3 regions of the Streptomyces fungicidicus genome follow, and region 2 is predicted to be linked to each of the others. Evidence: riboswitches for the same ligand, from Rfam matches in the RefSeq annotation. Region 2 holds a riboswitch; each other region holds the start of a gene.
What was found. A riboswitch is a leader RNA that binds a small molecule or an ion and turns the genes downstream of it on or off. The one in region 2 is predicted to bind cyclic di-AMP.
Positions count from the first base shown of each region.

Region 1: linked by a shared signal. The riboswitch ahead of CNQ36_RS04875 (C40 family peptidase) and the one ahead of CNQ36_RS21705 (C40 family peptidase) in region 2 are both predicted to bind cyclic di-AMP.
Region 3: linked by a shared signal. The riboswitch ahead of CNQ36_RS29230 (M23 family metallopeptidase) and the one ahead of CNQ36_RS21705 (C40 family peptidase) in region 2 are both predicted to bind cyclic di-AMP.

Region 1 is NZ_CP023407.1:1,102,405-1,107,633, forward strand. It holds gene CNQ36_RS04865 (ATP-dependent Clp protease proteolytic subunit) at 1-200, shown strand, start outside; gene CNQ36_RS04870 (hypothetical protein) at 208-516, shown strand; cyclic di-AMP (ydaO/yuaA leader) riboswitch at 864-1,053, shown strand; gene CNQ36_RS04875 (C40 family peptidase) at 1,057-1,530, shown strand; gene CNQ36_RS04880 (ATP-binding protein) at 1,591-2,070, opposite strand; gene CNQ36_RS04885 (helix-turn-helix domain-containing protein) at 2,283-3,143, shown strand; gene CNQ36_RS04890 (DUF397 domain-containing protein) at 3,153-3,377, shown strand; gene CNQ36_RS04895 (8-amino-7-oxononanoate synthase) at 3,447-4,574, opposite strand; gene bioB (biotin synthase BioB) at 4,722-5,229, shown strand, end outside.
Region 2 is NZ_CP023407.1:4,708,248-4,713,476, reverse strand. It holds gene pcrA (DNA helicase PcrA) at 1-1,826, opposite strand, end outside; cyclic di-AMP (ydaO/yuaA leader) riboswitch at 2,083-2,241, shown strand; gene CNQ36_RS21705 (C40 family peptidase) at 2,250-3,425, shown strand; gene CNQ36_RS21700 (hypothetical protein) at 3,443-3,796, opposite strand; gene CNQ36_RS21695 (LuxR C-terminal-related transcriptional regulator) at 3,845-4,558, opposite strand; gene CNQ36_RS21690 (ATP-binding protein) at 4,555-5,229, opposite strand, start outside.
Region 3 is NZ_CP023407.1:6,487,444-6,492,672, forward strand. It holds gene CNQ36_RS29220 (M16 family metallopeptidase) at 141-1,511, shown strand; gene CNQ36_RS29225 (M16 family metallopeptidase) at 1,508-2,896, shown strand; cyclic di-AMP (ydaO/yuaA leader) riboswitch at 3,099-3,262, shown strand; gene CNQ36_RS29230 (M23 family metallopeptidase) at 3,275-4,048, shown strand; gene CNQ36_RS29235 (GntR family transcriptional regulator) at 4,231-4,935, shown strand; gene CNQ36_RS29240 (HPr family phosphocarrier protein) at 5,158-5,229, opposite strand, start outside.

The DNA.
Region 1 (5,229 bases), 3.6 Mb from region 2:
TCCAGGCCGAGGAGCTGAACCGCATCCGGGCCCGGATGGAGGAGATGCTGGTCCGCCACACCGGCCGCACCGCGGAACAGGTCCGGGCGGACATCGAGCGGGACACGGTCCTCGACGCCGGGGCGGCGGTCGAGTACGGCCTGGCGGACCGCGTCGTGCCCCACCGCAGGAGCCTCTCGCCCGCCTCAGGCGCGAGGTGAGCCGCCGGTGCTGCCCCCCGAGTTGCCTCCGCTGCCCGCGCTGACCCGCGCGGAGGCCGAGCTGATCGACCGTTACCTCGAGGCCGTCGACCTGCTCGGCCGGGTCAATCCCGCCCTCGGCGGCGACACCTACCGCGGGCTGCGTGCCGCCCAGGCGCTGGTCGGCAAGGCGATCGCGCTGCGCGACGCGCTGACCCTGATGCACGGGCGCGGCGAGAGCGAGCTGCACTCCGCCACGCTGGCCCGGGCCCTGCGGGTGCTGGACGGCGAACGGCGCACGGCCCGGGTCACCCTGCCGCCCGAGTCCGGCAGTTGACCCGCGCGCACCCGGCACGACGACCCCGGTCGGCGGTGCGCCCCGGCCGGGGTTGAAACGGACCAAACGGCTTACCACCATCCGGCGTAGACGAACCTGCTGTTTTCGGGGCGCCGAAGTTGCTCACCCTGCGCACCCGAATGCCGGAATGAGTCGTTCCACCGCTGGTCCGCGACTCCGCCGGGTGTCGGCCGACTCCCCGAACAGTGGGGTGTCCACCCGAACGGATGAGTGGTGAGTAACAACACAAACCACCCGTTCCGTTGGGTTTTCGATCGCGCCATGAGCCAAGATCCCTGACTGACGACAAGACCCCGCCGCCGCGGCGGGGCGATCCGGGCGGACGCCGAGTCCTGCCGCCGCCCGGATGACGGGTCGACAGGAGTGGATCGGCAGGAGTGGAGGACCCAAGCACGACGGGCCGCCGGAGCGTCAGTTCCGAGCAGTCCTTGGGGTGAAGCCGCACTCGTGCGGCCGGGCCACTTCGCCAGCCCGAATCCGACAGGTCATCCTTCACAGGCGGCTGACGAAGGGTTGCGCATGACTGCGCTCAATCGTGTCCCGTCTCTCATGGCCCGGGCCGGCACGGCCTCGGCCCTCACCCTGGCCGCCGTGGGCGGCACCATCGCGGTCCCGGGAGCCGCCTCGGAGGCCGCGGCCGCGGGCCTGGCCACCAAGGCGCTGCACATCGCCGCTTCCAAGAAGGGCTCCCCCTACCAGTGGGGCGCCATAGGGCCGAACAGGTTCGACTGCTCCGGTCTGACGCTGTACTCGTTCAAGAAGGCGGGCAAGAAGCTGCCGCGCACCGCCGACCAGCAGTACAACCACACACGCCATGTCTCCGCCAAGAGTCGCAAGGCGGGAGACCTGGTGTTCTTCCACTCGGGCGGCTACGTCTACCACGTCGGCATCTACGCGGGTAAGGGCAAGATCTGGCACGCCCCGAAGACCGGGGACGTGGTGCGCCTGCAGAAGATCTGGACCCGCAGCGTCTCGTACGGCCGGGTGAGGTGATCCGCGGGGGCGGCGGCACCGAGGGGCCCGCCGTCCCGACGTCCGTGGACGAGAGGGCGCCTACTGCTCCCGCCGGCCCGCCGCCGTGACCGTCTCGGCGGCCTGGGCGGTCTGGACGGCCTGGGCGGCCCACGGGAGCTCCACCGAGACCGTCTTGCCACCCTCACGCGTGGGGCGGATCCTCAGCCTGCCGCCGCACTCCGCGGTCAGCCAGCGAATGATGACCAGCCCGCGGCCGTTGTCCTGCTGAACCGCCGCGGGCAGCCGCTTGGGGAACCCCGGGTGGCTGTCCGTCACCCCGATGTGCACCCGCTCGTCACGGATCAGGACGATGTCCACCGTGAACGTGGGGGACTGCCCGAACGTGTGCTGCACCGCGTTGGTGGCGAGCTCGGAGACGATCAGCCGGACGGTGTCGCACAGTTCCGCGTCCGCCGGCATCCCCCATTCCTCCAGCGTGCCCACCACATGCGCACGGGCGGCGGAGACCGAGCCGGGATCGCTCGGCAGAGTGACGGATGCTTCCAGATGGTCTGCCATGGCGACGTCGTCCCTTTCCCACGGAACCGCGGTCCGGCACGGGGCGGCTGGTTCGAGTACGGTCCCGCACTGGTGGTTCGTCGTCAGACTGCCATCACCGCACGGCGCTGGGCGGCGATCCACCAAGATATGCATATATCTGTCGCCCGAAGCGGTGAACTCTGCGACGGGAGAGCGTATCCGGGCGGCTCGGAAGGAGTAAGGAGAAGCCCATGCAGAACGGTCCCGCGGTGCGCCGCCGGAAGCTGGGCGCCGAATTGCGCGCGCTGCGCACCTCGGCCAACCTCACCAGTGGTGAGGCGGCCCGGCTGGCGGGCTGGCACCAGTCGAAGGTGAGCCGGATCGAGACGGGCACGAGCGGGGTGAAACCGGCCGACGTGCGGCTGCTGCTCGACGTCTACGGTGTCGGCGATCCGCAGCTGCGGCAGTTGCTGCTGGTCCTCTCGGGCTCCGGTGACGACGGCGGCCGGCACCACTGGTGGCACGCCTACCGGGGCGTACTGCCGCCCACCTACCGGGACTTCATCAGCCTGGAGTCGCAGGCCAGCGCGATGCGCACCCTGGAGACCACGGTGATTCCCGGACTGCTGCAGACGCCGGAGTACGCCCGCGCGGTGACGGAGGCGGCGCTGGAGGGCGCGTCGGAGGAACGGCTGGACGCGCTGGTGGAGGTGCGGCTTGCCCGGCAGGACGTGCTGCGGGCGGAGCCGCCGCTGGAGCTGAGCGCGGTCCTGGACGAGGCGGTGCTGCGCCGGGAGGTCGGCGGTCCCGGTGTGATGTCCCGGCAGCTGAACCGGCTGGTCGAGGCGGCCCGGCTGCCCCAGGTGCGCCTGCAGGTCCTGCCCTTCACCGCCGGTGCGCATATCGGCGTGACAGGTCCTTTCGTAATCTTTTCATTTTCGCGCACTTCTGATCTGGATGTGGTTGTTCTCGACCACTTGACGAGTAGCCTCCACCTCGAGCGGAAAGAAGACCTCCGGGCCTACTCGGAGGCCTTCAACGCCCTTTCGATCCACGCCCTTTCGCCCGAGGACTCGTTGGATTTCATCGCCGGTGCCGCAGCCGGCGTGTAAGGAGGCACGATGCCCGCACCGCCTCGGACCATCCCTTCCAGCCCCGCACTGCGCGATGCCCGGTGGCTGCGCAGCAGCTACAGCACGGGGGCGAACAACTGTGTGGAGACGGCCCGGCCGACCACCGGAGCCCTGGCCGGACTGCTCGCCGTGCGCGACTCCAAGGCCCCGGACGGGCCCGCGCTGCTCTTCTCACCGGGCAGCTGGACGGAGTTCCTGAACGGGGTCCGCTGAGCGGACCCCGGATCGCCCACCCGACCGATCACCCCGTCGTCGAGCGACACACGGCCGTGCCCCGCCGACTCATGGCCGCGTCTCGCCGATCACCCGTACAGCGCGTTCGATCTCCGCCCCGGACAGGTCCGCGCGGGCGGTCAGCCTGAGCCGTGACACGCCGTCGGGCACGGAAGGAGGACGGAAACAGCCCACGGACAGGCCGGCCGCCCGGCAGTCGGCCGCCCAACGCACGGCCTGCTCCGGGGAAGGAGCACGCACGGAGACGACCGCGGCGTCCGGACGCACCGCTTCCAGGCCCGCGGCCGTCAGCCGGGTGTGCAGTTCCCGCGCGACCTCACCGGCCCGCGCCGCGCGGGCCGGTTCGCGGCGCAGCAGCCGGAGCGCCGCCAGCGCCGCGCCGGCCGCCGCGGGGGCGAGTCCCGTGTCGAAGATGAACGTCCGGGCCGCGTTGACCAGGTGGCCGATCACCCGGGAGGGCCCGAGCACCGCTCCGCCCTGGCCGCCGAGCGACTTGGACAGCGTCACCGTCACGACGACGTCGTCGGCGCCCGCCAGTCCCGCCGCGTGCGGCGCCCCGCGCCCGCCGTCGCCGAGCACGCCGAGGCCGTGCGCGTCGTCGAGCACCAGACCCGCGCCGTGCTCCCGGCACGCCTCCGCGAGCCCGGTGAGCGGGGCGGCGTCGCCGTCCACCGAGAACACCGTGTCGGAGACCGCGACCGCGGGCCCCTCGTGCCCGCCCAGCGCCTTGCGCACGGCGTCCGGGTCGGCGTGCGCCGCGACCTGCGTCGTCCCGCGGGCCAGCCGGCAGCCGTCGATCAGCGAGGCGTGGTTGCCCGCGTCGGAGACGATCAGGGAGCCGTGCGGGGCCAGCGCGGTGACGGCGGCGAGGTTGGCCGCGTACCCGGAGGAGAAGACCAGGGCCGCCTCGAAGCCGCAGAAGTCCGCCAGTTCGCCCTCCAGCTCGGCGTGGAGTTCGGTGCTGCCTGTGACGAGCCGGGAGCCGGTCGAACCGCCGCCCCAGGTCCGCGCGGCCCGCGCCGCGCCCTCGGTGACTTCCGGGTGCCTGGCGAGGCCCAGATAGTCGTTGCTCGCCAGATCGAGCAGCGGGGACTCGGCCGCCCGCGGACGCAGGGTGCGCACGAGCCCGGCCCGGCGGCGCAGTTCCGCCTGCTCGTCGATCCAGCCGAACGCCATGGGTCCTCCAGGGCTTTTGTAGGCAGTGCACAGACACTAGCGGCAGCCCGTACGGACCACTGTGTGGCAATACCCACACCTCGAAGCGCCTCTGTTGTACGAACTCTCCTTGGCCCCGGCGGGTCGGGTAGGACAGGATCGGCTCTCATGGACCTGCTGAACACGCTGGTGGACAAGGGGCTTCGGCGCGAGACGCCGACCCGCGCGGAAGCTCTGGCCGTCCTCGCGACGTCCGACGACGACCTGCTCGATGTGGTGGCCGCGGCCGGCAAGGTGCGCCGTCACTGGTTCGGCCGACGGGTGAAGCTCAACTACCTCGTCAATCTCAAGTCCGGCCTGTGCCCGGAGGACTGCTCCTACTGCTCCCAGCGGCTCGGTTCCAAGGCCGACATCCTCAAGTACACCTGGCTGAAGCCGGACCAGGCCTCCCAGGCGGCCGCCGCCGGTCTCGCGGGCGGGGCCAAACGGGTGTGCCTGGTGGCGAGCGGGCGGGGTCCGACCGACCGTGACGTGGACCGGGTCTCCGACACCATCCGGGCCATCAAGGAGCAGAACGAGGGCGTCGAGGTGTGCGCCTGTCTGGGGCTGCTCTCCGACGGCCAGGCGGAGCGGCTGCGCCAGGCCGGCGCGGACGCCTACAACCACAACCTCAACA
Region 2 (5,229 bases):
ACCGACTCGCCCTCCCCTCGCTCCTGCTCGAACTCCAGCGCGACCGCCGCGAGTTCCTGGAGGTTCTCGATGCGGGTCTCGTCCTGCGGGTCGGTGGAGGCCTGCAACTCGGCCAGATAGCCGGTGCGTTCGAGGATGGCCTCCAGGACCGTCGCCGGGCCGGCCCCGGACTCGACGACCGTACGGAGCTCCTCCATCAGCGTGTTGAACCGCTTCACGGCGTTCGACGAGCGGGCGGCCATGCCGTACGCCTCGTCGACGCGCTTGAGTGCCTGCGGGAAGCTGATCTTCTCGCGCTGCGCGAGCGCGTCGATCATCGCCTCGGCGCGGTCGCCGATGCCCCGCTTGGGCACGTTGAGGATGCGGCGCAGCGGCACCGAGTCCTCGGGGTTGGCGAGCACCCGCAGGTAGGCCAGGACGTCCCGGACCTCCTTGCGCTCGTAGAAGCGGACGCCGCCGACGACCTTGTAGGGCAGTCCGACGCGGATGAAGATCTCCTCGAAGACACGGGACTGGGCGTTGGTGCGGTAGAAGACCGCGACGTCGCCCGCCTTCGCCTCGCCCGCGTCCGTGAGGCGGTCTATCTCGTCGGCGACGAACTGCGCCTCGTCGTGCTCGGTGTCCGCGACGTACCCGGTGATCCGCGCGCCCGAGCCGGCGTTGGTCCACAGGTTCTTGGGGCGGCGCGACTCGTTGCGCTCGATGACGGCGTTGGCGGCGCTCAGGATGGTCTGGGTGGAGCGGTAGTTCTGCTCCAGCAGGATCGTCGTCGCGTCCGGGTAGTCCTCCTCGAACTGGAGGATGTTGCGGATCGTCGCGCCCCGGAAGGCGTAGATCGACTGGTCGGCGTCGCCCACCACGCACAGCTCGGCGGGCGGCACCTCGGCCTCCGGCGGTACGTCGACGGGGTGCTCCACGGTGCCGACGAGCTCGCGGACCAGGGAGTACTGGGCGTGGTTGGTGTCCTGGTACTCGTCGACCAGGACGTGCCGGAAGCGGCGGCGGTAGTGCTCGGCGACGTCCGGGAAGGCGCGGAGCAGGTTGACCGTCGTCATGATCAGGTCGTCGAAGTCGAGCGCGTTCGCCTCGCGCAGCCGCGACTGGTAGAGCGCGTAGGCCTGGGCGAGGGTCTTCTCGAAACCGTCGGCGGCCTGGGCCGCGAAGTCCTCCTCGTCGATCAGCTCGTTCTTCAGGTTGCTGATCTTGGCGCTGAAGGACTTCGGCGGGAAGCGCTTGGGATCGAGGTCCAGGTCACGGCAGACCAGGGCCATCAGCCGCTTGGAGTCGGCGGCGTCGTAGATCGAGAACGACGACGTGAACCCGAGTCTCTTGCTCTCGCGGCGCAGGATGCGCACACACGCGCTGTGGAACGTCATGACCCACATGGCGTTGGCCCGCGGGCCGACGAGCTGCTCGACGCGCTCCTTCATCTCGCCCGCGGCCTTGTTGGTGAAGGTGATCGCGAGGATCTGGCCCGGGTGCACGTGCCGCTCGGCCAGCAGGTGGGCGATGCGGTGGGTGAGCACCCGGGTCTTGCCGGAGCCGGCGCCGGCCACGATGAGCAGCGGGGAGCCGGAGTGCACGACGGCGGCACGCTGGTTGTCGTTCAGCCCCTCGAGGAGCGCGGCGGCGTCGAGCACCGGGCGCGGGGCGCCGTCCCTGTAGTAGGCGTCCCTTTCCGGCGGCACGTCGAACTTCCCGCCGAACAGGTCGTCCGGAACCTGCTCCGGCACGTGCTCGTCCTCGGGCGGCGGCGGGGGCTCGTCCGCGGGGCCCCGCTGGGCCTGGAGGTCCGCCAGGAAGCTGTCGTCAAAGAGGCTGCTCATCGCTCTCCGAGTCTAGGGTGCCCCACCGACAACCCGGGGCCGCCCCGGAAACATCCCCGGGATTCCGGCGGGCCGGCCGGGGCGGGCACCCTCCAGCACCGCGGCCTCACCCTGAGTGACCGGGAAGATCAGGTCACGAAAATGTATCGGGCATATCACCCATCAACCTTCACAGGGGCCACACGAGTTGGCTACGGTGCGGGCGGGCCGCTCGACCCCCACCGGCGAACGTCGCCGGGCCGCGCGGCCTCCGCCGAGTCCGTCCCTGCCCACCGCGGCAGCCGGAGCCGGGGACCCACCGAGACCTTGGGGTGAATCGGCCCACTCCCTCACGGAGCGGCCGTAGGGCAACCCTTCCGAAGCACCACCCGCCCGAACCCGACAGCTAACCCGGTAGGCGGAGTATGGAAGGAGTCGCCTCCCTTGGCGTCGCACCGCAAGTCGCGCACCCCCGGCCCGCGCGTGGCAGGCATACGGACCCCGGTCCTCGCCACGGCCGCGCTGACCTCCGTGGCCCTGTTGTCCCAGACGGCCAACGCCGCCCCCACGGACGACGACAGGCCGAGCCTGGAGGAGGTCGAGAAGAAGGTCGGCGACCTCTACCGGCAGGCCGAGTCGGCGACCGAGAAGTACAACGCGGCCAAGGAGAAGACCGCGAAGCAGCGCAAGCAGGTGGACACGCTCCTCGACGACGTGGCCAAGCGCACGCAGAAGCTCAACGAGGCGCGGGAGGAACTGGGCTCCTTCGCGGCCGCCCAGTACCGGACCGGCGCCGGCATCCCCGACACCGCGACCTTCCTCCTCGCGGACACGCCCCAGGACATCTTCGACCAGAGCCAGCTGATGGACCGGATGACCGGCCGCCAGAAGGTCGCGGTCGACGACTACGTCACCCAGCAGTCCGAGACGATGAAGAAGCGCCAGGAGGCCACCGAGAGCCTCGAGACGCTCACCGAGTCCCAGGGCGACCTGAAGACGGCCAAGGCCACCGTCCAGAAGAAGCTCGGCGACGCGCGTGAGCTGATGGCGAAGCTGACCGCCGAGGAGAAGGCGCGGCTCGCGGCGATCGAGAAGAAGAAGCAGCAGGAGGCCGCCCGCAAGGCCGCCGAGCTGGCACGCCAGCAGGCGGAGCGGCAGAAGGCGCAGGAGGAGGCCGCTCAGCAGGAGAGCGGCACCTCGGGCTCGTCGGAGTCCTCCGGCTCGGGCACCTCACCGTCGACGTCGACGGACTCCTCGTACGCCGCCAAGGCCGAGAAGGCGATCGCCTTCGCCCGCGCGCAGATCGGCAAGCCGTACGTCTGGGGCGCCACCGGCCCCGGCTCCTACGACTGCTCCGGCCTCACCCAGGCCGCCTGGAAGGCCGCCGGCGTCACCCTGCCGCGCACCACCTACGACCAGGTCGACGCCGGCACGACGGTCCCCGTCTCCCAGGCCCAGCCCGGCGACCTGGTCTTCTTCTACGACGACATCACCCATGTGGGCATCTACATCGGCAACGGCATGATGATCCACGCCCCGAAGCCCGGCGCGTACGTCCGCGAGGAGTCGGTCTACTACGACGGGGAGTCCTCGATCCACAGCATCGTGCGCCCGGCCTGATCAGCGCCGGGCGGCGCTCACGTCCAGAGCACCGCGATGAAGACGTTCACCGTGGTCAGCAGTCCGACCAGGCCGAACAGGCGCTTGTCCACCGTCTCCTCGTCGCGCTTCACATAGACCAGGCCGAGGATCACGATCAGCAGGGCCAGCTTCACGCCGATCTTGATGTTGTCGACGGAGTAGTCCTGGGCCTGGTTGAGGCCGACCAGGACCACTCCGGTGACCAGCATCGTCAGGGCGCCGTGCAGCATCGCGGGGACGAAGCGGGCGGTGCCCTTCCCCATCGCCTTCATCTGGGTGAGGAAGCCGCCGAGGAGCGAGGCGATGCCGATGATGTGCAGACCGACGAAGAGGTGGATGAGTACGTCCATGGGGCCGGAGCCTAGCCAGCGGCCCCGCCCCCTCCGACACCGGCCCGGTCAGACCAGTCGCCGCGCCGTCGCCCAGCGGGTCAGCTCGTGGCGGTTGGACAGCTGGAGCTTGCGCAGCACCGCCGAGACGTGCGACTCGACCGTCTTCACCGAGATGAACAGCTGCTTGGCGATCTCCTTGTACGCGTAGCCGCGGGCGATCAGCCGCAGCACCTCCCGCTCGCGCTGGGTGAGACGGTCGAGGTCCTCGTCGACCGGCGGGGCGTCGGTCGACGCGAAGGCGTCGAGGACGAAGCCGGCCAGCCGCGGCGAGAAGACGGCGTCCCCCTCCTGCACCCGGAAGATCGAGTCGACCAGATCGGTCCCGGTGATCGTCTTGGTCACATAGCCCCGGGCGCCGCCCCGGATCACGCCGATCACGTCCTCCGCCGCGTCCGACACGGACAGGGCGAGGAAACGGACCGGCCGCTCGGCGTCGCTCATCAACGGGGCGCAGCGGCGCAGCACTTCGACACCGCCGCCACCGGGCAGGTGGACGTCCAGCAGGACCACCTCGGGCCGGGTCGCGGTGATGACGGTGACGGCCTGGTCGACGTCGGCGGCCTCACCCACCACCTCGACGCCCGTCTGGCCGGTCTGGCCTATCTCGGCCTGGACGCCCGTGCGGAACATGCGGTGGTCGTCCACGAGGACGACTCGCACATGACGCCCGGCGGCGCTCCCCGCCGGCTCCGTTCCGTTCGCCTCGGTCGGCTCGCTCATGACGTCTTCTCCGCCCTCTCCATCTCCAGCTCGACCTCCGTGCCGCCGTCCGGCACCGCGCGCAGCCGCGCCGTGCCGCCGTTGCGCTCCATGCGGCCGATGATCGATTCCCTGACGCCCATGCGGTCGGCGGGTATCGAGTCCAGATCGAAGCCGGGGCCCCGGTCACGGACGGACACGAAGACCTTCTTCCCCTCGACTTCGGCGTAGACCTGCACCGCGCCTCCCTCGCCACCGTACTTGGCGGCGTTGACCATCGCTTCGCGTCCGGCCTGCATCTGCGCGCTTATTCTCTCGTCGAGCGGGCAGTCGCCGACGACCACGACCTCTATGGGGACGCCGTGCTTGTCCTCGACCTCGGCGGCGTTGCGCTTCACGGCCTCGGCGAGGGTGGCGGGCTCGTCGTCCTCGTCCTTGCCGTTGCCCTCCGGTTTGTAGAGCCAGGCGCGCAGGTCGCGTTCCTGGGCGCGGGCCAGTCGGCGCACCTCGCCCGCGTTGTCGGCGTTGCGCTGTATCAGGGTGAGGGTGTGCAGGACCGAGTCGTGGACGTGGGCGGCGACCTCCGCGCGCTCCTGCGCCCGGATCCGCATCAGGCGCTCCTCGGAGAGGTCCTGGGTCATGCGCACGAGGTAGGGGCCGGCGAGGAGGGTGATGCCGACGAGCACGGCGAG
Region 3 (5,229 bases), 1.8 Mb from region 2:
AGACAGGATCCGGGATTCTCGCTCTCGGCGTATCGCGGGGCGGGTGGGAACTTCGCCGGGGGTTCGCGCGCTTGCATACAGTGGCAGGACCGGCAGAAACGGCGGGTTCGACGACCGCCTCCGCGATCGAAGGGACGTACATGCCCATGGGTCACACGGCCACAGCCCAGGCAGGCTCCGGCGGCCTGACAGCGACCGAGCACCGCCTGGCCAACGGCCTGCGCGTGGTGCTCTCCGAGGACCACCTGACCCCGGTCGCCGCGGTGTGCCTCTGGTACGACGTGGGTTCGCGTCACGAGGTCAAGGGACGTACCGGTCTGGCTCACCTTTTCGAGCACCTGATGTTCCAGGGCTCCGCCCAGGTGAAGGGCAACGGGCACTTCGAGCTGGTCCAGGGCGCGGGCGGCTCCCTCAACGGCACCACCAGCTTCGAGCGGACCAACTACTTCGAGACCATGCCCGCCCACCAGCTGGAGCTCGCCCTCTGGCTGGAGGCCGACCGCATGGGCTCCCTGCTGACCGCCCTGGACGACGAGTCCATGGAGAACCAGCGGGACGTCGTCAAGAACGAGCGCCGCCAGCGCTACGACAACGTGCCCTACGGCACCGCCTTCGAGAAGCTGACCGCCCTCGCCTACCCGGAGGGCCACCCGTACCACCACACGCCCATCGGCTCGATGGCGGACCTGGACGCGGCCACCCTGGAGGACGCCCGCCAGTTCTTCCGCACGTACTACGCGCCGAACAACGCCGTGCTCTCCGTCGTCGGCGACATCGACCCGGAGCAGACGCTCGCCTGGATCGAGAAGTACTTCGGCTCCATCGCGTCCCACGACGGCAAGCCCGCCCCGCGCGACGGCGCGCTGCCCGACGTCATGGGCGGGCAGCTGCGCGAGGTCGTGGAGGAGGAGGTCCCCGCGCGTGCGCTGATGGCCGCCTACCGGCTGCCGGAGGACGGCACCCGCGCGTGCGACGCCGTCGACCTGGCGCTCACCGTGCTCGGCGGCGGCGAGTCCTCGCGGCTCTACAACCGCCTCGTACGGCGCGACCGTACGGCCGTGGCCGCCGGCTTCGGCCTGCTGCGGCTGGCCGGGGCGCCCTCCCTGGGCTGGCTGGACGTGAAGACGTCAGGCGACGTGGAGGTGCCGGTCATCGAGGCCGCCATCGACGAGGAGCTCGCCCGGTTCGCCGAGCAGGGCCCCACCGCCGAGGAGATGGAGCGCGCGCAGGCCCAGTTGGAGCGTGAATGGCTGGACCGGCTCGGCACCGTCGCCGGCCGCGCCGACGAACTGTGCCGGTACGCCGTCCTGTTCGGCGACCCCCAGCTCGCCCTGACCGCCGTGCAGCGCGTCCTGGAGGTGACGGCGGAGGAGGTGCAGGAGGTCGCCAAGGCCCGCCTGCGCCCCGACAACCGCGCGGTGCTCGTCTACGAGCCCGTCGCCGCCGAGGACGAGGACACCGAGGAAGCCGCGGCCGCCGGCACCGACGAGAACGAGGAGGCGGCGAAGTGACCGAGCTCGCCACGATGGACTTCCACCCGCAGCCGCAGGCGGGCGACGCCAGGCCCTGGGCCTTCCCGGCCCCCGAGCGCGGCACGCTCGACAACGGCCTGACCGTGCTGCGCTGCCACCGCCCCGGCCAGCAGGTCGTCGCCGTCGAGGTGCTCCTCGACGCACCCCTGGAGGCCGAGCCGGCCGGCCTCGACGGCGTCGCCACCATCATGGCCCGGGCCTTCTCCGAGGGCACCGACAAGCACTCCGCCGAGGAGTTCGCCGCCGAACTGGAGCGCTGCGGCGCCACCCTGGACATGCACGCCGACCACCCCGGCGTCCGTCTCAGCCTGGAGGTCCCGGCCTCGCGGCTGCCGAAGGGGCTCGGGCTGCTCGCCGACGCCCTCAGGGCGCCCGCGTTCGCCGACAGCGAGGTGGAGCGGCTCGTCCGCAACCGCCTCGACGAGATCCCGCACGAGCTGGCCAACCCCTCCCGGCGCGCCGCCAAGGAGCTGTCCAAGGAGCTGTTCCCGGCGAGTTCGCGCATGTCGCGGCCGCGCCAGGGCACCGAGGAGACGGTCGCCGGCATCGACTCGGCGGCGGTGCGCGCCTTCTACGAGAAGCACGTCCGCCCCGCGACGGCGACCGTCGTGGTCGTGGGCGACCTCACGGGCGTCGACCTGGACGCGCTGCTCGGCGACACGCTGGGCGCCTGGACCGGTTCCCCGGGCCAGGTGCGGCCCGTGCCGCCGGTGGTCGCCGACGACACCGGCCGGGTCGTGATCGTGGACCGCCCCGGCGCCGTCCAGACGCAGCTGCTGATCGGCCGGGTCGGCCCCGACCGGCACGACCGCGTGTGGGCCGCGCAGGTGCTCGGCACCTACTGCCTCGGCGGCACCCTCACCTCCCGCCTGGACCGCGTGCTGCGCGAGGAGAAGGGCTACACCTACGGCGTGCGGTCCTTCGGACAGGTCCTCAGGTCGGCCCCGGACGGCTCGGGCGCGGCGATGCTCGCCATCAGCGGCTCCGTCGACACCCCGAACACCGGCCCCGCGCTGGAGGACCTGTGGAAGGTCCTGCGCACGCTCGCCGCGGAGGGCCTCACCGACGCCGAACGCGACGTCGCCGTGCAGAACCTCGTGGGCGTGGCGCCGCTGAAGTACGAGACGGCGGCCGCCGTCGCGAGCACCCTGGCCGACCAGGTCGAGCAGCACCTGCCCGACCACTACCAGGCCGACCTGTACCGGCAGTTGGCGGCGACCGGCACCGTGGAGGCCACCGCGGCCGTCGTCAGCGCCTTCCCGGGGGACCGTCTGGTGACCGTCCTCGTCGGCGACGCGGCGCAGATCAAGGCGCCGGTCGAGGCGCTCGGCATCGGCGAAGTCAGCGTCGTGGCGGCCGAGTAGCGAGCGGCGGCGGACGCACGCGCGGGCGGGCCCTGGTGACGTCGGCGTCACCAGGGCCCGTTTGTGCCCGAATTGAGGCGGAGGCTGCCTGTCTGCCCTGTGGGATGCGCTACAAAAACCGGGTTTTGTTTGGGGAACGGACGGCTCCCCGCTTAGCTTCGTGCGGGCTGTTCGTCGGGCAGTGCGCCGCACCCGCGGCACCGGACAGCCATCGCCGAGTCCCCGTACGGCGCGAGCCAGGGGAGCCGGGGACCCACACAGTCCCTGGGGTGAATCGGACGCCCGCGCGTGTCGCGAGGGGGTCCGTAGGAGACCTTCCTGCTCCGAACCCGTCAGCTAACCCGGTAGGCGAGAGGGAAGGAAAGGACCAGCCTGTACATGGCGTTCACCCGCGCCCCGGGCAAGCACCGTCGTCCCAGCAGGATGCAGCGCGGCACCGCCCGCGCGGCGGGCGTCGCTGCCCTCACCACCACCGGCGTCGTCGGTTCCCTCGCGGCCCCCGCGCTCGCCGCCGAACCCGCCGCCGCGCAGACCGGTCTCACCCCCGTCGTCACCCTGGGCGACTCGGTCGCCGAACGGATCGACGCCCAGGCCGCCGCCCAGCACGAGGCCGCCCGTGAGGCCGCCGAGGCCGCCGCCCGCAAGGCCGCCGAGGAGGCCGCGCGCGAGAAGGCGGCCAAGGCCGCCGAGGAGGCCCGGGCGGAGAAGGTGCGCGCCGCGCGGGAGGCCGAGCGCAAGCGCCTCAACACCTTCGTCTCCCCGATCCCCGGCTCGTACGTCTCGACCAGTTACCAGGCCGGCAGCTCGCTCTGGTCCTCCGGCAGCCACACCGGCGTCGACTTCCACGCCGCGAGCGGCACCCCCGTCCAGTCGGTCGGCATCGGCACCGTCGTCGAGGCGGGCTGGGGCGGCTCGTACGGCAACCAGGTCGTCATCAAGATGAACGACGGCACGTACACCCAGTACGGACACCTGTCGTCCATCGGCGTCTCGGTGGGCCAGCAGGTCGCCGCCGGGCAGCAGATCGGCCTCTCCGGCGCGACCGGCAACGTCACGGGCGCCCACCTGCACTTCGAGGCCCGCACGACCGCCGAGTACGGTTCCGACCTCGACCCCGTCGCCTACCTCCGCGCGCACGGCGTCGGTCTCTGACCCGCCCGCTTCCCGATGCCCCGGCTCCCCCGAGCCGGGGCATCGGTGTTTCCGGGGAACGTCTGTCCAAAAAATACGCCTGGATTCCGGCCCGCCGTCGGAAATTCTCGCGGATTGCAATAGAGTCACGGAACACACGTCAATCCGTCGACGTTTCACGGGGATTAAGCCGGAGGTCCGTCATGCGTATTCCCGCGCACTCGGTGTGCACGGCGATCCGGGACGACATCGTCACGGGGGTCCACGAGCGCGGCGGCCGGCTCACCGAGGAAGTACTCGCCCGCCGCTACGGCGTCTCCCGCGTCCCCGTCCGGGAGGCGCTGCGCACACTGGAGGCCGAGGGGTTCGTGGTCACCCGGCGGCACGCGGGCGCGTGCGTCGCGGAACCCACCGAGCAGGAGGCCGCCGACCTGCTGGAGATGCGCCTGCTCCTGGAGCCGCTCGGCGCCTCCCGAGCGGCGCAGCGCCGCACCGAGGCCCATCTGAAGGTGCTGCGCGGTCTGGTCCGGCTGGGGCAGGAACGCGCCCGCCAGGGCAACAGCGACGACCTGCGCTCCCTGAGCGGCTGGTTCCACGAGACGCTCGCCCAGGCCTCCGGCAGCCCGGCGCTGACCTCGGCACTGACCCAGCTGCGGCACAAGATCGCCTGGATGTACGCCAGTGAGGGGCCGCCCGACCCGGTCGAGTACTGGGCGGAGCACGGCGCGATCGTGGACGCCGTGGCGCGCGGCGACGGCGACCGGGCGCGGGCCGTCACGGCGCTGCACACCGAGCGCGCGACCGCCGGCCACCGGCTGCGCTTCGCCGGCGGCGCCGACCGGGGCGCCCGCCCGGACCGTGTGAGGAACCCGCAACATCCCGTAAACATGCCGAGTCTTCGGCATTAACACGAGTGCCGTATACAAAGGGGAAGCATTTTGCGGGGCTTTATTCGTGCTGCCCGCAGAAACTGTTGAACCGGTGATGCGCGCTAATTCGTGGAGCCGTGAAAGGTGTGGATCCCGCAATCCGCGTGCCGCGGAAAAGCGAAAGGCCCGACCGGCGGTCAGGTCGGGCCTTTCGGTGGTGCGGCGGGATTCCCGTGCGGACGGTCCCGCGGCCGTGCGTGCTCAGACGGTCTCGGGGAGCTCCTCGAGCCCCTCGGCGACCAGCTTCGCCAGACGGTCCAGGGCGGCGTCCGC